DNA from 3 places in the Yersinia vastinensis genome. Region 1 is predicted to be linked to each of the others. Evidence: predicted binding sites of a transcription regulator. Region 1 holds the regulator's gene; each other region holds the start of a gene.

Region 1 (5,057 bases):
CACGCATGGCTTTAATACAATCAGCAACCAGATCTGACTCAGCCATTAGACAAGCGCCAAAACGCCCATTTTGTACCCGATCAGAAGGGCAGCCGACATTCAGATTAATTTCATTGTATCCACGAAGCTCCGCCAATTTAGCGCAATGTGCTAGCGCTTGTGGATCACTGCCCCCAAGCTGTAACGCGACGGGATGATCTTGCTCGCTATAAGCCAAATAGTCTGCTTTGCCATGGATAATCGCACCTGTAGTAACCATTTCGGTATAGAGCAACGTCTGCTTAGTTAACAAACGATGGAAATAGCGGCAATGGCGGTCTGTCCAATCGAGCATCGGCGCGACGGAAAAACGTTGTAGGGGGTATTTGGGCATATCTACCTGAGTGCTGGAAAAAGTCTGAGCTTCGTGCATTTACTGTGATTTCATCGGTTATTACTGCATCAATTACCCATTTTCCTTGCGCATTAAATACGCAAGACAAAGGGATGGAATGCGTGATTATACCATAGAACCTGACGATGACCGCGTGGGGGATAGCTGTGCTATAAAAAGGGATATTTTACTGTACGTTACCAAAATTGTGATACTCCACGGCTTCGCACTTTTTCATCTATCGGCGATTAACCGTAAATATGATAAAATCTGTTCCATTCAAACGCTGCGGGATGAAACCATGAACTCAACCAACCAGGAAAAGCTGCTTGCTCAGGCTGAGAGCCTGTGCCAACAACGTAACGTCCGGCTGACACCGCAACGTCTTGAAGTCTTACGCCTCATGGCGCAACAGCCCGGCGCAATCAGCGCTTATGATTTATTAGACTTGCTCCGTGTTTCCGAGCCGCAAGCTAAACCGCCAACGGTCTACCGCGCATTAGATTTTTTGCTCGAACAAGGGTTTATTCACCGAGTAGAGTCAGCTAACAGCTATGTGTTGTGCCATCATTTTGAAGAGCCAACTCATACCTCCGCACTCTTTATCTGTGATCGCTGCAAGATTGTGACTGAACGCCCGACTGTAGGTATTGAAGAAGCACTGGCACAGTTAGCAAAACAGTCTGGTTTTACATTGCGCCATAGCGTGGTGGAAGCCCATGGCTTATGCACTAAATGCGGGGAAGTTGAAGCATGTGAAAGCCACGATCATTGTGATCATGACCATTCTATTGTGATGAAAAAAAAATAAATATCTGGCGATAAGGGTCAGCCCGTTATCAATATAGTAATAATACAGTAATAGGTTGAATTAGAATATGCGTTAAAGAACACTGCCATGATAATAAATAGAAGCTACCACAGGACACTTCCTTGTGTCTTATCGATATTAGATTAGGACTAAATAGAATATTTTCATTATTAATATCACTATGTAATAACGTATATTCTATGAAATGAGAGACCCAATATAATTTATATCGACATCAATTAAATTCCTTTTTAAGGCTGTTACCAGCGGTATTTGCTGTGGTCTTCCCAAGCTTTCACTTCTTTCTCGGCTTGCTCTTTCTGATAGCCGTATTTCTCTTGGATCTTACCTACTAGTTGGTCGCGCTTACCTTCAATAACGGTTAGGTCATCGTCAGTCAGTTTGCCCCATTTCTCTTTAATTTTTCCTTTGAACTGCTTCCAGTTACCGTCAGCTTGATCTTTATTCATAATAACTCCGCTATCTTGGAATAAGTTAATTAGGTACGATAAACATTCTTTATAAAACCAATCTTTGCTTAAATTAGTCACTCACAGTCTTAATTTAAATTAAGCATGATTGTTTTATTTACCGTATAAATAACTATAGCAGAGGATATTAATAACTGAAGGAAAACCAATGTTACTGGTCGTAATGAGGACCATAATTGAATAACGAAACCATATTATATTCAGTTAAAACAGCAGGTAATCACGTATTATCGGATTGTTCTCAATATAAAGTGAATTAATAGAACAGAAGGTTATATGAACAATATACCCTCTAAGTAAAGAGGGTATACATCAACAACTAGAATCAGATCCAGTCGCCATTGCGGATGACACCAACGGCCAGTCCTTCAATAGTGAAACTTTGTTCACGCAAATCGACAATAATCGGCTGGAACTCGCTATTTTCAGGAAGAAGCTGCACGATATTACCTTGTTTTTTCAAGCGTTTTACTGTGACTTCATCGTCAATTCGCGCGACAACCACTTGTCCGTTACGCACATCTTGTGTTTTATGCACCGCCAGTAGGTCACCATCCAGAATACCGATATCTCTCATCGACATCCCATTAACCCGCAGTAGGAAATCTGCGCTTGGCTTAAACATGGAAGGATCGACTTTGTAGTGCCCTTCAATATGTTGCTGTGCCAGCAAGGGTTCACCTGCTGCAACTCGGCCAATCAACGGTAGGCCATCTTCTTCTTCCATCAGTAAACGAATACCGCGGGAAGCGCCAGAAACAATCTCAATAACACCCTTGCGGGCCAATGCTTTTAAATGCTCTTCAGCGGCGTTAGGAGAGCGGAATCCCAGACGCTGCGCAATTTCGGCACGGGTCGGCGGCATGCCAGTTTGCGATAGGTGATCGCGCACCAGGTCATAAACCTCTTGCTGTCTGGTCGTAAGTGCTTTCATTTCGCCCCCTGTTTGTTTATACAGTCTTGCTGTGAGTATATACAGGTAAGCCTGTATTGGGAACCAAAGAGTGAATAAAAACAGGGATTAATCACAGCTTATTTTTATTGTGTTGCTCACCGTGCCCAAAGCCACGATATTTCAGCCACGCAACTAGCCCACATGCTGCCAGAGCACCGTTATCCAGATAAAAAGCGCCAGCAGGATAGCGAGAAACACAGCGGCAGACCCCATATCTTTGGCACGGCCTGAAAGTTCATGGAATTCACTGCCGATGCGATCAACTACTGCTTCAATGGCACTATTAATGACTTCAATAATGATCACTAACGCGACACTGCCAATCAATAAAATGCGCGCTAAAGCATCTACATCTAGCCAGAAGGCCAGTATGATAGCGACGATGGCAGCTACTGATTCTTGGCGAAATGCGGCTTCGTTTTTCCAGGCAGCACTGAGGCCTTTCATCGAATAACCGGCCGCTTTATAGATTCGGGTAAGCCCTGTTGATTGATTCGCCATGTTTTATTGCCTTTATCTTAAGTTAATGATGATCTTTGCCGCTTTCTGTTGTCTTATCACCACAGATCTCAAAACCAGTTTCTGGTATCCTTGCGACGAATTGCTAACAAGAGGCTTCATGTAGTTATGTCAGGTTGGCGTAAAATATATTATAAGTTACTGAATTTACCACTTAAACTGTTGGTAAAAAGCAAGGTTATTCCGGCAGATCCTGTGACTGAGTTAGGGTTAGACCCTTCTCGTCCTATTCTGTACGTTTTGCCTTACAATTCTAAGGCTGATTTGCTGACTTTGCGAGCGCAGTGTCAGGCGCAGGATCTGCCCGACCCATTGATTCCATTGGAAATCGATGGCGTGCAACTGCCAAGTCATGTGTTTATCGATAATGGCCCTCGAGTCTTTCGTTATTACGCACCTAAGCAAGAGTCGGTCAAGCTGTTCCACGATTATCTAGATCTGCACCGCAATAATCCGGAGCTGGACATTCAAATGTTGCCGGTTTCCGTGATGTTTGGTCGTTCGCCAGGGCGTGAAGGCCATGGTACGCCGCATCTGCGTGTGCTGAATGGTGTGCAGAAATTCTTTGCCGTATTGTGGCTGGGCCGCGATAGCTTTGTGCGTTTCTCGACCACAGTTTCATTGCGCCGGATGGCCAGTGAGCATGGCACCGATAAGACGATAGCCCATAAGCTGGCGCGCGTGGCGCGGATGCACTTCTCCCGCCAACGTCTGGCCGCTGTCGGCCCGAGCTTGCCAGATCGCCAAGACCTCTTCAAAAAGCTGTTGGCTTCTAAGGCGATTGAAAAAGCCGTGGCAGATGAAGCACGTACCAAGAAAATCTCCCATGAGAAAGCGCAGCAAAATGCGATTACGCTGATGGAAGAGATCGCCGCAGACTTCTCTTATGAAGCCGTGCGTCTGTCTGACAGGGTATTGAGCTGGACGTGGAACCGTTTGTATCAGGGTATTAACGTCCATAATGCAGAGCGCGTACGCCAGTTAGCGCAAGATGGTCATGAGATAGTCTATGTGCCTTGCCATCGTAGCCATATGGATTACCTGCTGCTCTCTTACGTGCTTTATCATCAAGGGCTTGTACCGCCACATATTGCTGCCGGTATTAACCTTAACTTCTGGCCTGCCGGCCCGATTTTCCGCCGTTTGGGTGCATTCTTTATCCGTCGTACCTTCAAAGGCAACAAACTCTACTCAACTGTGTTCCGCGAATATCTGGGCGAATTATTCACCCGCGGCTATTCCGTAGAGTATTTTGTTGAAGGTGGGCGCTCACGAACCGGCCGCCTGCTAGAACCGAAAACCGGCACGCTGTCGATGACGATTCAAGCCATGTTACGTGGCGGTTCGCGGCCCATCACGCTGGTGCCAATTTATATTGGCTACGAGCATGTGATGGAAGTGGGTACTTACGCCAAAGAGCTGCGAGGAGCCACCAAAGAGAAAGAAAACCTGTTGCAGATGTTGCGTGGCCTGCGCAAGTTGCGCAATCTGGGTCAGGGCTATGTCAACTTTGGTGAGCCAATCCCGCTGACCACTTATCTAAACACCAATGTACCGCAATGGCGGGATGCGATTGACCCCATTGAAGCACAGCGCCCGAGCTGGCTGACTCCGGCAGTAAATGATTTGGCTGGCAAGATTATGGTCAGAATTAACAATGCTGCGGCAGCAAATGCCATGAACCTGTGTTCGACCGCATTGTTGGCTTCACGTCAGCGTTCACTAACCCGTGAGCAACTGTTGGAGCAACTTGAGTGCTACCTGCAACTGATGCGCAATGCGCCTTATGCGAAAGATGTCACGGTACCGGATAAAACACCGGAAGAGCTACTTAATCACGCCTTGAATATGAATAAGTTTGAGGTGGAGAAAGACAATATTGGTGACATTATCATCTTGCCACGGGAA
Region 2 (5,057 bases), 1.5 Mb from region 1:
CGATTATACAAGAATAAAGCAGACTGCATATACGTAGAGTGGTAGTTGATGGTAAGGAGTAAGATATCGACAGTGTTCCGTACAAAAAATAAACGAATCATGTGCTTTTAGTAGGGTGAAATTCTGTGTAAAGCTGTTATGCTTGCGTTAAGTTACACGGTCACTAAAGAGCTCACGATGAAATATCAACAACTGGAAAATCTGGAAAGCGGTTGGAAATGGGCATATTTGGTAAAAAAACACCGTGAAGGTGAGGCCATTACCCGCCATATCGAAAATAGTGCAGCGCAGGAAGCTGTCGACCAGCTGCTGAAGCTTGAAAATGAGCCGGTAAAAGTGCTGGAATGGATTGAAACCCACATGAATATGCAACTGGCCAATAGGATGAAGCAGACGATCCGTGCCAGACGCAAGCGACATTTTAATGCAGAACATCAGCATACCCGCAAGAAATCAATCGATTTAGAGTTTTTGGTATGGCAACGTTTAGCGGCCCTTGCCCGACGTCGCGGTATCACTCTGTCAGAGACGGTAGTTCAGCTAATTGAAGATGCTGAACGCAAAGAGAAGTATGAAAGTAAAATGTCATCCTTGAAACAGGACTTACAGGATATTCTTGGTAAGGAGATTTAATCCGTTTCGGTATGACTGAATATTAAGATCATTGAGACACCACGATTAAGAGATTAAAAAATCCGGCATGATCGAATTTAGCTGAATAATTTTTTTAGAATTAGATGATAAAAAAAAACCCCGCAAAGCGGGGTTTTTTATGAAAGCCGTAAACTTAAGCCTGTGGCTGAGTTACAACTTCTTTGTAGCCTTTAACTTCGATCTCTACGCGACGATCTGGTGCCAAGCACTCGATCAGAGCAGCACGTGGTTTCACGTTGTCACAGGTGTTGCCTGTAACTGGGTTTGCTTGACCTTCACCGCGTGCGGTGATTTTGTCAGCAGGGATACCTTTAGAAACCAGGTAGTCACGCACGCTGTCAGCACGACGCTGAGACAGAGCTAAGTTAGGAGCTGGTTGACCGATACGGTCAGCAAAGCCCAGAACAACTACAGAACCGTCTTTAGGATCGATAGAGCTCAGCTGTGAATACAGTTGGTCCAGAGCTTGCTGGCCTTCTGGTTTCAGAGTTGACTTGTTGAAAGCGAACAGCACGTCTGATTTCAGAGTGAAGCGCTTAGTGTCAACAACTGGAGCTGGAGCTGGAGCTGGAGCTACTGGAGCTACTGCATCGTCCTGACCGAAACGGTAAGAAACACCTACGCTCAGCATGCCGTTGTCTGGACGAGCACCAACGGTACCTTTATCACCGATGTTGCTAACCCATTGGTATTCCATACGAGTAGCCCAGTTTTTGGTCCACGCGTATTCAGCACCCAGAGCTACCAGTGGAGATACACCGGTGTCATGGTTGCTAGAACGTGCGCCAGAAGTCGCGTCAAACGCGCTTGAGTCTACACGCCAAACCAGACCACCCAGACGGGTGTACAGGTCCAAGTCCTGAGCAATTGGGTAGCTCAGTTTAGCAGCCAGCTGAACGCCTTGTGCTTTAAAGTCGCCGTTACGAACGTCGCCTTTGTAAGGCATACGGCCAAGCCAGTCGTATCCCATTTCAAAGCCCAGGTATTGGTTGGCTTGGTAACCCAAGAACGCACCAGCACCTAATTGGTCTTTATGGGTAGGACCGTCGTTGCCAAGGTCGCCATAGATACCGCCAGTGCCAGTATCTTGATACTGGGACCAGCCCAGTTTACCACCGGTGTACCAGGTGTTATCTTTCGGTGCGGCTTGCGCTACTGTAGCGAAACCAGCCAGTGCCACTGCTAATGCGATAGCTGTCTTTTTCATTTTACGCCTCGTTATCATCCAAATAGGCAATGAGCTTTAAAAGCTAAGCCCTTGGTTAAAATTCTTCGTCAAGGTATTCGCGCTCCCGTTAATCACGCTGCCAGTATAATTTGGCGTTTTAGAGCAACCTTGGCGATGTAAAGTCTACAACGTGGCGAGAAAGTTACAAGTGTGATGTGATAAACCGCCTGAAAAAAAAACGAAATTGTGCATAATCTTTAACGATTTAGCGGTAAAAGGCAGCTTTTTCTAGACGTTATTTTTTGCTGTAAGCCGCATTCTGACTCGCTTTATGCCGATTTTGCAGGAGTAAGCGCTAAATATTGTAAAAATTCATGGGATAAATCCTAAATTTACTTAATGATACAAAGAAGAATGAATTTTTAACGTTGCGCACTGTCCTTGATTCGATTTTGTGTCATCCAAAGGATGCATCACAAACCCATAAGCATTCCCTAACTTTGCTGCCAAACGTAATCGGATACGATCATTTTCTGACAACTCCGGTAGCCAACCAAGAACGACACTATAATTTCCCGTCAACAAGGCTTTTTCCATCGCATCGACTGTTGATAATGGATTTATCTGCCTTACCTGAACGATTTTGCTCGCGGGCAAACCAGATTGCTGTATCCATGAACGGCTTAATTTTTGTTGTGGTGTTAACCATAGGAGCCACCGTGATTGCTTGCCTAATTGTTGTAATAGAGGAAGCAATAGCTGGGTTACCGCAGGCTGGTTTTCACTGTACACAAGTTCACTGATAAGGCCACTATCTGTTGGTGCATCAACTCGCTCCTGCGTATTTCCGGTAAGAAGAGAATGATAATTAGCATGATAAGGTTTTAGTGATTGAGTACGCATTATGAACCTCGCCTGTAGTGTGCTGTATGCATATACAGTAGTCACTGTTTATTCGAAGATCAACTAAATTTTTACAAGGCGCTTCGCATTATTGCGATGTAAATGGGCGCAAAACCATTTTGTGTTTGGCTCGGTTAGCTATATTGCGTATTTTTTAATTAGTTGTTCCTCTTACACTTATTGCAACAAAACAGGGACGATAGGTCAGATTTTTACTAAAGGAGTAGTAATGAAATACGTATCAGAAAACATGATAAGGCGGGCGCAATCTCGTTTTGATTTTTTAGGTCAAATCGCTGCTCGCTCACAATTTGGCGGTTATGGCCTACTAGCCAACGGTATTATGTTTGCTGTGGTCTCGGAGGGGGAACTTTATTTACGAGCGAATGACCAGATTGAATACCGCTTTCGCCTCAGAGGAATGGCCAATCTTGTGTATGCCAAACGTGGGCTTCCTGTTTTACTGCGTTATTATTGGGTAGATACAATATTGTGGGATGATGACCTCGTTCTGCGTAATTTTGTCTGGCAGGCCCATCAAGGCGCCAAAACCGAGGTTCTCAGTAAGAATAGTTCCTCTATTCGTTTGAAAGACTTGCCCAATATCAGTGCTAGCCTCGAACGGCTCTTATGGAAAGCAGGGATTACAAGTGCGGATGAGTTGCGCCTTGAGGGGGCTAAACGCTGTTACCTTAAATTGCGTACTTTAAGGCGCTCACTCGGGGTGAATGTTTTGCTGGCTTTAGCGGGGGCAATCAGTGGCCATCACTCTGCTGTGCTGCCACTGATGATGCGCAGTGAGCTTATCGAATGGTTTGAGATACATATTCGTTCCCCCAAGGCGGCACAATACGAGGCAGCATAGCGATGGTCCATAGATAGAAAATGGCCCGAGATGTTAGTGTGTTGGTGGTTGACCAATACGTTTATTAAGCTCGCTAAGTTCAGGCAACAGTTCCAGCAATAGGCCAATTTGTTGTAAAACCAATTGGTCTATGCTTTCCGGCTCAGGATTGCAATTTTGTAGCCGGGTAGATAAACCCGTCAGCACTCGCGCCATTTGGGTGCTGTCAGGTTGTTCTTGCTCCAGTGAACCTTCGATATAGCAAATCGCATCATTGAGTAGGTTCAGTGTGTCGGCGTTACTCAGCTTTTCACGATGAGCACCCAAAGCCGATATATAACTTAGCATGGTGTGGTTTAGGCAAAGCAACCGAAATGCTGCTTCATGAGTCTCTTTGTCGTTTTGCGGCTCCGCTGACATATTTGAAATAACGGATGCGAGTTCTGCATCACAATTGTGTGCGTCACGACGGGCGATACGGTAGGTAAGGCTATTATCTTTGCCTTGATGATATTGCACTAAAATAGCATCGAGGTAACGGCAGTTTGCATTCAGTGTTTTATGCACAACCGCAGGGAGATGGCGGAATTTCCAGTCCGGCCAGATATAGCTTACGGCGACCCATGCGATTGCACAGCCGAGCAGCGTGTCAAACACACGTGGAGCGGCGACCTCGAATCCTTCTCCTAAAAGGTTAAAACACAATAAGACCAGCAAAGTAATAAACATCGTTGCATGGGCATACTGAACATTGCGAAAAGCAAAAAACAGCACCCCACTGATAACTATCAAGATTAATTGCCCCTCAATTGAAGGCACAAAATAAAGGATAGGTAACCCGATAAGTATGCCTGCGAGGGTGCCAACAATACGCCGGGTTAGGCGGCTACGTGTTGCGTTGTAGTTTGGTTGGCAGACAAAAAGACTGGTTAATAGGATCCAGTAGCCATGGCGCATACCAGTCAGTTGAATAAATGCGTATCCGACACAAAGCACGACTGACATGCGTATGGCATGACGGAAAAGCGCAGATTGTGGCGTCAGATGGCGGCTGATACGCAGCTTAATATCACTCCACCCGGTGAGACGATCATCAGATAAGCGACTCTCAGACTGCGGGCCTTCAGCTAATACTTGCTCCGATTCAATCCCTGCCAGTTGCGCATCAATGGCGCGTAAGTTTTTTAGTAACAGTGATAAAGCCTTCACTTGTGGCACATTCTCATTTTGAGCCAACTCTCTGGCTAACGCAGCATCTAAGAATGTAAAAGCACGCTCAAAACGCGGGTCATGCTGGTATTTTTGGCGCATCAAAATGGATTGGGACAGCTGCATACACGCTCTGGCTTGCATGCTGAGGAGGCGCTGAAAGCGGAACAAAACATCGCTATAGCGGAATTTTTCCCGAAGTAGCTGATATTGAACATGCGATGAACTGGCACGCTCATGAATATCTTGCGCAACAAAATAATAATGAAGAGTTCGCCT
Region 3 (5,057 bases), 1.2 Mb from region 1:
GACAGCCCATTGACTTCAATCAGCTCAATGCCATTCAATGTTGCTGCACCACTGCCACCCAAGTTAGTCACACCCACGCGAGTTGTACCCGAAGTATTGCCGTTAACGACTAATTTATCAGTAGCCGAGGTGTCATTATTCAGTACTGAGTTAAAATTGAGCAAACCATCATTGCCGATGTAATCGCCTGATACTGTCAATACAGTACCTGGTGCACCGTTAAGGCTTACAGTACCGCTGTTGTTCAGACTGTTCAGTGTTTGGTCAAAACCAGCTAAATCCAGTAGCCCCGCTGTATCGACGATATAGTCAGAATCCGCACTGAAACTGCTTGCCGCACCTGCCTTTAAAGTACCCCCATTAACAGTTGTGGTGCCGCTGTAATTATTTATACCATCTAGTACAGTTGTACCGTTGTAAACTGCCACTTTACCACTGCCAGCAATGGCAGAATTAAACTGATAATCAGTATCAATATGGTTAAAGACAATTGAGCTATCACCGCTCCCTAAGGTAATAAGTGGTGTATTAATATAACCGGCTAATGACGCAGTATAATTAGCTGCGCTACCAATATTCAGTACTCCGATTGAAGTTGCATCTTTAGCAATGGTTAAATTATCGGTTTGAACAGTCCCACTGTTATTAATAGTCAGTGAGGCGTTACCGCCAAACTCCCCAAAACGAATATCACCTGTATTAACCCAATTGGAGTTAACACCAGTGACCAAAACGTCACCTTTTGAGCCAGCGGTATAGCCGACATAGCTACCAGAACTACTGAGACTCCCGCCATCGGAGACGACGACAGAGCCATTCCCACTGTTACCAATAACCAAGCTGTTAGCGTTGTGCCAAGAAGAATCTGTACCTGAGATATTTACTCGGCCAGTGGCATCTTTCCCTGCACCAACATAACCAAAACTATCAGTTACAACGCCACCATTAGTGATATTTAGAGTACTATTAGAACCTACTGATGCGTAAAACGAACCAATTTGCAGGGTCTCGGCATTATCCCAACGAGAGTCGGTGCCGGTAATTTCTACCACTCCGATAGAGTCGTTAATATTCCCGCTTTGACTGGTTACTACACCACCATCAGAAACTACCATGGTGGCAGGGCCATTTGTTCCTATATCAAGTAAAGTACCCACTTGCCAGCGGGAACCTGCACCGTTCACTTCTACATAACCGGTTGAAGTCGTTCCTGCCGCAACGCTTGCTTTCGTTGCCGTGGTAACAACGCCGCCATTGGTGATTTTAAGACTGCCATCACCTTCATGGCCGATGAACATACGATTACCGGCATTCCAGATTGAGCCTAGACCTGTGACTTCAACGCTACCGGTTGAACCTGGGCGATACGCAATATCAGCATCATTTTGGTTAGTGACTACAGCACCATCGGTAATTCGCATCATGCCATTACTGTCATTTTCGCCACCAATGCGTAACTCACCGCCGTTGATTAATTGTGAATCAGTTCCACTGACTTCAAGATAACCAACAGCCCCAACACCAAAACCAACATGTGTCGCGTTAACAGGGTTATTTACAACTCCTCCATCCGCTATCAGTAATGTGCCGTTACCGTTATAACCAACAAAGAGCACCCCGTTATTTATCCACTTAGAGTCAGAGCCAGTAATAACTACCTCACCGGTAGCTGTAGAACTATAACCAATATAGCTCCATAGCCCAGCGGCTACATTTCCGCTGGTTAACGTTCCACCACTTCCGCTGTTCAACGGTCCACCATTGAAAATATCCATAGCACCAAATGACGTATTACCAATTATTATTACCCCTGGAATATCCCAGTCAGGTAAGTCGGGTATTACATCACCTGTAAAACCGATGTCAGCATAAGAAGTTGTAGTACTAATCGCAGATATAATAGTTAAGGCGATACAAGATAATTTGTAGTTAAATTTTTTCATTTTAAGTAATGGCCCAGATATAAAATATGATAAAAAGAATAAGTTTATTAATATGAATTCTCGTTTACTTTTTAAAATACACATGAGCATCAAATTTATTACTGCAACGATAATTCATGAACTCACGATAACGTGATTTAGGTCAAAAAATAATCAGATACTAGGGTTGGTTTTGTAGGAATATTCCTGTTTTTCGTTTAAGTATCTAAATTTCCGTATCCAAATAATCAGTTTAAAATAATATTAATAATTGTATTAAGTTTTCATCAATGTGGTTGGCATCATAGAACAGATTCATTGCTCCACAAATACTGGGGGGATATCGGGGAGGGAGTAGCCGGTAGGTAACCGGTCAGATAGAAGGTGTTAAGCCTGAAACCAGTCATCCGCACTTTCCCACGTTTCCTGCAAAATCTCCTGAATCACTTCTTTGTCGTGAGGCAGCCCACCGAATACAGTTAACCCGTCCATACCTGCCAATCTTATTGTAGCCTCAGCCTCTGGATAGCGACGCTTTACGCGATCATTAAACTCGATAGCTAGAGCGGATAGAGCGCCGGCGGGTAATTTCTTGGTTTTATCAACGGTCACTTCGATACGTAGCATGATTTTTACTCCCACATTAATGCACTGGTTTTTTATACAGCACTTTGAGTGGGGAGTTCAATCTGTTTTTACGAACACCAGCCGATAAGATACTAAATATTTACTTCTTCATTTCGCCACTCATCCTTTTATAATGCCCACGCTGACAGGTATACTCAACTTTTAGCAGTGAACAATAAACCGGATAATGAGCCGGATAAAACAAATGGGATTTAAAATGAAAAAACATTTAAATCAATCATTTATGATGTTTAATGCGTATTTCGCTGCGGAATAGATCATGGATTGGTTCACTCTTGGTCCTGGGGTTTTGGGGATACTATTTTTAGTCTCTTTAATGGCCGGATTTATTGATTCCATTGCCGGTGGTGGTGGGTTACTTACCGTCCCGGCATTGTTGGCAGTGGGGCTACCGCCTGCGCAAGTTTTGGCGACCAATAAATTGCAATCTGTCGGTGGATCATTCTCCGCTAGCCTTTATTTTATCCGCCGTGGAGCGGTGAATCTAAAGGATCAGCGGCTGACCATCGCACTCACCGTGGTTGGGTCAATGTTGGGGGCTATTTTGGTCCAACATATGCGCGCTGATCTTTTGCGCCAAATTCTGCCCTTGTTGGTCATTGGTATTGGTGTCTATTTTCTGGTGACACCAAAACTCGGTGAAGTTGACCAACAGCGCCGTTTGTCCGCGTGGCCATTTGCCTTGATAGCGGGTGGCGGTGTCGGCTTTTATGATGGTTTCTTCGGCCCAGGAGCCGGCTCATTTTATGCTTTGGCCTTTGTGACCCTGTGTGGCTTTAATCTGGCAAAATCGACTGCTCACGCTAAAGTACTCAATTTCACCTCCAATGTGGGCAGCCTGATATTTTTTATCGTCGGCGGCAAAGTGGTGTGGAGTATCGGGATGGTGATGCTGGTCGGGCAAGTGTTGGGTGCTCGCCTTGGGGCGCACATGGTTCTGACTAAAGGGCAGAAATTAATTCGTCCAATGATTGTCGTAGTGTCATTTATCATGAGCTGTAAGTTGCTTTATGACAGCCACGGCGCTGAGATTAGTTCTTGGTTAGGATTACACGTTTTCGCATAACTTTAAGGTATCGGGGCAAGGGTAAAGTGATAAATCCTTGTCGATACCGCTCTGACGGACCCCAGCATGACCCATGATTATCAGCAATTAATCGGCATTTTTAATACCTGTTTTAGTGATGAATATAATACGCAGTTGGTAAAGGGCGATGATGAACCCATCTACCTGCCAGCCGATGAACAATTTCCTTATCATCGGGTGATTTTCGCCCATGGCTATTATGCCAGTGCGATGCATGAAATCTCTCATTGGTGTATTGCCGGTGAAGAGCGGCGCAAGCAAATAGATTTTGGCTACTGGTATTGCCCTGATGGGCGTGATGCATTAACCCAGAGCCAGTTTGAGGTAGTCGAGATCAAACCACAGGCACTGGAGTGGATGTTCTGCGTTGCGGCGGGTTTCCCTTTCAATGTCAGTTGCGACAATCTGGAAGGCGATTGTGAACCTGATCGGATAACATTCCAGCGTAAAGTACGTGAACAAGTACTATGGCATCTCGAAAATGGAATATCCCCACGACCTGCGGGCTTTATTCAGGCGCTACAATCGTTTTACAATACGCCGCCGCTGGCACCAGAACTTTTCCCTTACCCGGAAGATTTAGTTTAAACATATCCTTTGCATTTGAAGCCACGAGGTCACTAACCCGTGAGGTCAATTGCGTTGAATACAGAACATAGAATTTACACCCAATAGATTTCAAACCACAGACAGGTGGCAAAGGCGTTCATCTTAATGAGCTGATTCAAGTCAGTTATGCAGGTGATCGAGAGCCGTCAACACGGTGGTGGTTTGAAATATGTGGGTTATTAAGGAAAAGTGATGATCGCAGATTTCGAAACGCACATTTTAGCGCAAATTGACGACATGGTAGAGCACGCCAGTGATGATGATCTCTTTGCGGGTGGCTATTTACGTGGTCATCTGACACTAGCAGTGGCGGAATCCGAAGAGCACGGCGAGACTTCAGCCGAGCAGTTGCATGCACGTGTGCAGCATAGTCTGGACAAGGCTATCAAAGCCGGTGAATTGTCTCCGCCGGATCAGGTGTTAGTTTTGGGGTTGTGGGATCGCTTGCTCGAGCAAGCCCAAAATCCCCTTCGTCCTTGAAGCCGCAGGGGCGTTAGCGGCGTTCACTTACCCGAATCACTTACTCATGTTTGCCTCAGAAGCTGCCGGTGCACGATGCTGCACTGGCCTGCCTTTCAGTAATTTTCGAACCCAGAAACGGTTAGGGTTGAGGGCGGCGAGTGTCGTGGCATCTAACGGCAGCGGCTCACCAAACATTTGTGCTGCCAAAATTTCAGCGACCAATGGGGCGCTGCATAACCCGCGTGATCCCAAGGCCCCGGCCATAAACAGATCTGGATAAACGGGGGCAACATCCACCGGTTCTCCCTGCTTTATTTGCTGTTGTAAAT

The links. Region 1 encodes LexA, which represses DNA repair genes until DNA is damaged. Its sites were predicted from a motif close to TNCTGTATGTACATACAGNA; they were not measured.
Positions count from the first base shown of each region.
Region 2: sulA (SOS-induced cell division inhibitor SulA) is a predicted target of LexA. The motif match lies at 2,746-2,765, and genes of this name have one in related genera.
Region 3: ACIOG0_RS07210 (DinI-like family protein) is a predicted target of LexA. The motif match lies at 2,572-2,591, and genes of this name have one in related genera.

Region 1 covers NZ_CP173260.1:357,292-362,348, reverse strand. The annotation lists gene dusA (tRNA dihydrouridine(20/20a) synthase DusA) at 1-412, opposite strand, end outside; gene zur (zinc uptake transcriptional repressor Zur) at 675-1,184, shown strand; gene ACIOG0_RS01520 (CsbD family protein) at 1,445-1,654, opposite strand; gene lexA (transcriptional repressor LexA) at 2,001-2,609, opposite strand; gene ACIOG0_RS01510 (diacylglycerol kinase) at 2,763-3,131, opposite strand; gene plsB (glycerol-3-phosphate 1-O-acyltransferase PlsB) at 3,258-5,057, shown strand, end outside.
Region 2 covers NZ_CP173260.1:1,868,914-1,873,970, forward strand. The annotation lists gene matP (macrodomain Ter protein MatP) at 178-633, shown strand; gene ompA (porin OmpA) at 788-1,861, opposite strand; gene sulA (SOS-induced cell division inhibitor SulA) at 2,219-2,725, opposite strand; gene ACIOG0_RS08630 (TfoX/Sxy family DNA transformation protein) at 2,955-3,590, shown strand; gene yccS (YccS family putative transporter) at 3,624-5,057, opposite strand, start outside.
Region 3 covers NZ_CP173260.1:1,521,067-1,526,123, forward strand. The annotation lists gene ACIOG0_RS07205 (autotransporter outer membrane beta-barrel domain-containing protein) at 1-1,943, opposite strand, end outside; gene ACIOG0_RS07210 (DinI-like family protein) at 2,310-2,549, opposite strand; gene ACIOG0_RS07215 (sulfite exporter TauE/SafE family protein) at 2,830-3,636, shown strand; gene ACIOG0_RS07220 (elongation factor P hydroxylase) at 3,703-4,245, shown strand; gene ACIOG0_RS07225 (YfcL family protein) at 4,459-4,746, shown strand; gene mnmC (bifunctional tRNA (5-methylaminomethyl-2-thiouridine)(34)-methyltransferase MnmD/FAD-dependent 5-carboxymethylaminomethyl-2-thiouridine(34) oxidoreductase MnmC) at 4,783-5,057, opposite strand, start outside.